2 regions of the Marinomonas sp. 15G6-16 genome follow, and region 2 is predicted to be linked to the other one. Evidence: predicted binding sites of a transcription regulator. Region 2 holds the regulator's gene; the other holds the start of a gene.
The links. The regulator FliA, encoded in region 2, starts transcription of late flagellar genes. The targets are predictions, from matches to a motif close to CTAAAGTTNNNNNNNNNNCNGCCGATA.

Region 1 (3,171 bases), 110 kb from region 2:
GCGCGAAGCACACCAGAAAGCAGAGTCTATTCCGTTACTTTCGACAAGAGTTAAATGAGCATACCAGAGACTATATTCTCAGCTATAAAACTCGTATGAATGATGAAGGCGAAGGAAAAAGTCCTGCTGAAGCGCCAGCAGCAGAAACGCCTAAACCGACGCCTGAAGTTGCCCAAAGCGAGGCAAAAGTATCGGCTGCTCGACAAAAACATGTTGAAAGTAAATACATTCCTACCTCCTTTGATGATGAAACGGTAACCGCGTTTAAGCTGTTCAAAGACGGACACATTTTATTATCAGCGCAAGTAGAACTTTTCAAACGAGGTGAGCAATTAGAGATACTTGAGCTGATGAAGTTCTGTCGTCGTCTTATTGAGTCACATACTCGCAATAACTTTTCCTTAATGGCCATTCGCCATATCAAAGATGCTTCTACTTATTTAGAGCAGCATGCTATGGGGATGGCGGTTCTTGGAATTCACTTTGCAAAGGCTTTAAAGCTTTCCAATGCTTATATGGAAGTGATTTGCCTTGGTGCCTTATTGTTTGATTTAGGACGTTTCCGTTTGCCTAGCGCAATGATGTCTAAAACGACAAAGATGACCTCTGGGGAGTTTGATTTGTTTCGCAAACACATACAGTTTGGTGAGCAAATCTTGCAAAAGTGTGAAGGTATTCCAAAAGCGGTTTACCAAATGTTGTATGACCACCATGAGAAAGTGGATGGTTCTGGCTACCCTGAAGGTAAGCAGGATAAAGAAATCTCCGTCTATGGAAAGATTGCCGCCATTGTTGATGCTTATGATGCCATGACTTCTGAGCAACCTCATAAACCGTCTATGGGGCCGATTAAGGCTTGGAGGAAAATGCGCGATGAATCAGGCTTGGCATTTGATAAAGAGTTGTTAAGTGTGTTTCTGAAGCATATAGGCAATGTGCCAGTGGGTTCTTGTGTTGCCTTATCAAATGGACGAGTTGGTTTTGTTCTGACATTAAATAAAGCTTTTCAGCCTTCTTTAGTACGTCAAGTTTATAGTCTGACGAATAAGTCCTTTATTGAGCCTTCAGATATTGAATTGAATAAGTCTGCTAACTTGAGAACGGAGGTGGTGATAGAGAAAGAAGTTGACCCTCAGTCTCTGAAGTTGCAATTTATCGATCATATCTCATAATTCACCGTTCACCGTTCACCGTTCACCGTTCACCGTTCACCGTTCACCGTTCACCGTTCACCGTTCACCGTTCACCGTTCACCGTTCACCGTTCACCGTTCACCGTTCACCGTTCACCGTTCACCGTTCACCGTTCACCGTTCACCGTTCACCGTTCACCGTTCATTTCTTATTTTTTGTGTAAAACCTGTTTTTTGCGTTTTTCTTTTCTGTAATTTCTATTCTATAGGGTCTCATTTTTGATCAGTTTGCCTGCTTTTTGTGCTGATTATTGAGGCCGTTTTTCTGAAAACTTTAGTGTTCTATGTGTTTTTTCTTAGCTTTTTTCACATTTTGATTTTTTTCGTCTATTTACGCTTTTTTTTGCCTTTATTTTTAAAGTTATTGACCCCTTGCACGATAACTTTGAGTGACGCTTTTTTATGTTTTAGAAAGTTTTAAAACATGAAAAAAATCAAAAAAATATTAAAGGTCAACGCTAAGGTGTCGATAACTTTAATAAGAGACAAAAACCAAATATATAATTAAATCAAAAGGTTGTCTCGATAATAAAATATTTTTAGGAGAGAAAAAATGGCTTTATACGTAAATACTAATGTGTCCTCGCTGAACGCTCAGCGTATGTTGGATAACTCCAGTCGAGACCTTGATACATCCTTTCAACGTCTGTCTTCTGGTCGTCGAATTAACAGTGCAGCAGATGATGCTGCGGGTCTTCAAATTTCCGATCGTTTGACCTCACAGATTAATGGTTTGAACCAATCTGTACGAAATGCAAACGATGGTATCTCTCTAGCGCAAACTGCAGAGGGAGCCTTGGACGAAACAACTAACATGCTACAACGTATGCGTACCTTGTCTATTCAGGCGGCAAACGGGTCTAACTCAGACAAAGACCGTGTGGCACTACAGCAAGAGATGGCACAGCTATCGAAAGAGATTAACCGAATCGCTGATACAACAACATTCGGTGGCGCTAACTTACTTGACGGTACTTACCAAGGGATATTCCAAGTAGGTGCGGATGCAAACCAAACAATCAGTTTCACAATGGAGTTTGGTGGGCCGAATAACTCGATTGATTACCAAGCGAATAATGGTTTCACCATGTCCGGGTTATCAAATCAGGCATCGTCTCAAGTTAGTGAAACGACAGCTTCTGTATCAACGATAGTAAACGCGCAGAGTATGATTTCGATTATCGACTCTATGATTGCAGCGGTGGACTATAAGCGAGCTGAGCTGGGTGCGATACAAAACCGTTTCAGTTCGACCATTACCAACTTGAGTAACATCTCTGAGAACGTTTCTGCCGCTCGTGCACGAGTGCGAGATGCTGACTTTGCAGCGGAGACTGCAAATCTAACAAGTACGCAAATTTTGCAACAGGCGAGTAGTACCGTTCTGTCTCAGGCAAATCAGCGTCCACAGACAGCATTATCTCTTTTAGGGAATTAATTGATAAATAATTAAATAAAACTGGATGATGTAAAGCAGCACTAGACTGCTGCTTATTCAAAATATTCGAGTATTGTCTCGGGAATCAGGCTACTTCTCTCTCCTAGAGGTGCCTCTTAAGCCGGGTGGATTTTTTCACCCGGCATTTTTTTACCTAAATATTGGCTTTTTCACTGTTTGGGGAATGTTTTAAGAGGTTTTGAAGGGGATGAAGAGAAGGGTGAGGCTTATATCAAAGAGAGCTATGGCGTGAAGTTGATCAAGAAAGGTAACCGCTTTTTGTCCTTGGCTGACTTTGATATGGGCTTCTTATGCAAAACAACGGTAAGAAGAATCTTAGAGGTTTTTATTGAAGTGATATTTTTCAGCTCATCACTTGTTTGTTTCAAGTAAGAGGTGGTGAGTTGATCAGTAAAGGCGGTTTTAAGAGGGCGGTATTTGAGCGAGTGGCATGTTTCATTTTGGGAGATGTTGCGCGTTCTTAGCTATTTGAGCCTATAAAAATTTGTTAGCAACGCTGACTCACAACAGAGTGTTGTGC
Region 2 (3,171 bases):
ATCGTCGTCAACAAGAGGAAGATCGAGCGGATGCTAAGGTTGGCTCTGCTGAGACGAAAGCGCGACAGCAGCTACAAGGGTTGGGGTTATCAGACTTTGTTGTTTCTAGGTTAATAGATGATATTGATTTAAAAGGCCGAGAAGATGATTGGAACCGCTTGCTTGCGAATTTAGCAGACTATATTCCTGTACGTTCCAACTCTAGTGAACTTCGAGGTTGTATTGCCTTTATGGGGCCAACAGGTGTGGGTAAAACCACCTCTATCGGTAAAATTGCAGCCCAGCATGTTTTAAAACATGGTTCTGATGGTGTGGTTTTAATAACAACGGATACTTATCGAATCGCTGCCCATGAGCAATTAAAAACATTTGGTCGTATTTTAAATGTTCCTGTTGAAGTTGTAAGTGAATATTCAGACTTAAATGACGTTTTGGCGAAATATGCGGATTATCCGTTAGTGCTTGTTGATACGGCGGGTATGAATCCGAGAGACTCTAACCTTGAACGTCAGCTTCTAATGATGAAACGTGCACGCCAGAACTTGAAGAAACTTTTAGTCTTGCCTTGCACTAGTCAAAGACAAGTATTAAAAACCGTCGTTGAAATTTATTCTCAAGTTCAACTAGATGGCTGTGTTTTAAGTAAATTGGATGAGTCAGCTTCTCTTGGAGAAGCGATTAGTGTAGTAATCGAAGAAAGTTTGCCTGTTGTTTATATTGCCGACGGTCAACGTATTCCTGATGATATTGAGCCGGCTCGTGCGCATAATTTAATTAGTCGAGCGGTTTATACGGCTGAACATTATAGTCAGCTATATGGCTCATTAAAATATGGCGGGTAGAAAGGTATGGTAGTTAGTAAAAATATGTTATTACTGAAAGCGCTGCGTCAAACAATGTAGTACAGTTAGTTGACGCAACTAACTTAAATAGTAAAGGTTGCCTAGAATATTTTATGCAGACCAAGAATGGATATAACACATACTCAAAGAAAGCGACGCTCTCAATTGATGCGATTGTTGAGCAGTATGGGTATTTAGTAAAGAAAATAGCTTACCATTTGTTGGCTCGTTTGCCTGATAGTGTTGATGTCGATGATTTGACTCAAGCGGGTATGATGGGGTTGATAGAAGCCTACAAACGCTTTGAGTCAACAAAAGGGGCCAGCTTTGAAACCTACGCAGGTATTCGCATTCGTGGTTCTATGATGGACGAAGTGCGGAAGTCTGATTGGGCCCCTCGTTCTGTTCGTAGAAATGGTAGAGCTGTTACCAACGCTATTAAAGAATTAGAAGCAACTCTTGGGCGCGAAGCTGGTGATACAGAAGTCGCTGCACATATGGGAATAGGGATTGACGAATATCATGAGATGATTCAGTCCTCCATGTCGACCCAATTGTTTAGTTATGAAGAAATGCTGGATTCTGACACGAATAATCTGGAAAGCTCAGAATCCGAATTTGAAAACTCTCCTTATTCACTTGTTGAAGAAGATGGTTTTCAAGATGAATTAGCAAGAGAGATCGAAAATCTTCCAGAAAGAGAAAAATTAGTATTATCTTTATACTACAATGAAGAACTGAATTTAAAAGAAATTGGCGCTGTACTAGGCGTCAGTGAATCAAGAGTTAGTCAAATACATAGCCAAGCGGCTATGAGGTTGCGAGCTCGACTAAGTAATTGGCGAGATTAAATTATGAGTTGTGGAATATTACCTTTGGGGTGTGGAGGTTGCATTGGATAAAAACATGAAAATCCTGATTGTTGATGACTTCTCGACAATGAGACGAATCATTAAAAACTTATTACGGGATTTAGGATTTACCAATACAGTTGAAGCAGATGATGGAACAACAGCACTGCCGATACTTCAAGCTGGGTCTATTGATTTCCTAGTGACGGACTGGAATATGCCAGGTATGACAGGGATTGAATTGCTCCGAGCTGTGAGAGCAGATGAAAAACTGAAAACGATTCCTGTTTTGATGGTAACGGCTGAAGCCAAACGTGACCAAATTATTGCGGCTGCTCAAGCTGGCGTAAATGGTTATGTTGTGAAGCCTTTTACTGCCGTCGCTTTGAAAGAAAAAATTGAGAAAATATTTGAACGAATAGACGCTGCGAAATAGGAATTTTGGATGTCAAATGAATTGGGGTCTGGACTAGTGGAATTTGAAAGCCTAGTTAAAGATGGTGCTATAGAGCTTCAAAAACATATCGAAGTCGGAGACTTTGGTGGTGCAATCAAAATAATCCAAGAGTTAAGTGAAGCTCGACATAATAGCTTTTATAACGAAGTGGGTTTTTTGACGCGAAGTCTTCATGATGCCATTCGTGATTTTCAAGTTGATTCAATGGATTTGGTGTCAGGGGAAGGCGAAGCTACAACGAAAATTACAGACGCTTCAGATCGACTGAACTATGTGATTGAAACAACCAGCGCTGCCGCTAACAAAACCATGGATATGGTGGATGGTAGTGTTCCTGTCGCCAGTGAATTACAAGTCCGCGCTAAAGAGTTGCGTAAAGATTGGGGGCGTCTAATTCAAAGAGATTTGACACCACAAGAGTTCCGCGATTTGTACAAGCGAATTGATGTGTTTTTAGCATACGCTGATGAAAGCGCAACAACCTTGCATTCAAACCTCAACACGATTCTTCTAGAGCAAGGTTATCAAGATCTAACCGGTCAAGTAATTGCTAGAGTGAATGATTTAATTCGAGATGTAGAAGAAAAACTTGTGCATCTCGTCGCTGTTGCTGGACGCGTTGATAGTATCTCCGGAATTGAACACCAAGAGAAAGAGTCTGGTCACGATGATACTCGTGGTCATGGCCCAGCTATTAATAAACAAAACAACCCAGAAGTATTGAATAGTCAAGACGAAGTAGACGACTTGCTATCAAGTCTTGGTTTCTAGAAGGGGCTGAGGATGAGTTTTGAAGTCGATGAAGAAATTTTACAGGATTTTTTGGTAGAAGCTGGAGAAATCTTAGAGCAGCTTTCTGAACAATTAGTAGATTTGGAACAGAACCCTGATGATAAAGCATTGCTTAATGCAATCTTCCGTGGCTTCCATACGGTAAAGGGTGGTGCAGGATTTCTGCAGTTAACAGCATTAGTTGACTGCTGCCATTACGCTGAAAACGTTTTTGATATCTTAAGAAACG

Region 1: a site for FliA is predicted at 1,638-1,664, ahead of AC0L46_RS11665 (flagellin N-terminal helical domain-containing protein). Genes of this name have one in related genera too.

Annotation. Positions count from the first base shown of each region.
Region 1 is NZ_CM147916.1:2,434,449-2,437,619, forward strand. Features, by position in the region: gene AC0L46_RS11660 (HD-GYP domain-containing protein) at 1-1,172, shown strand, start outside; gene AC0L46_RS11665 (flagellin N-terminal helical domain-containing protein) at 1,746-2,630, shown strand.
Region 2 is NZ_CM147916.1:2,542,010-2,545,180, forward strand. Features, by position in the region: gene flhF (flagellar biosynthesis protein FlhF) at 1-842, shown strand, start outside; gene AC0L46_RS12165 (RNA polymerase sigma factor FliA) at 956-1,693, shown strand; gene AC0L46_RS12170 (chemotaxis response regulator CheY) at 1,749-2,129, shown strand; gene AC0L46_RS12175 (protein phosphatase CheZ) at 2,139-2,921, shown strand; gene AC0L46_RS12180 (chemotaxis protein CheA) at 2,934-3,171, shown strand, end outside.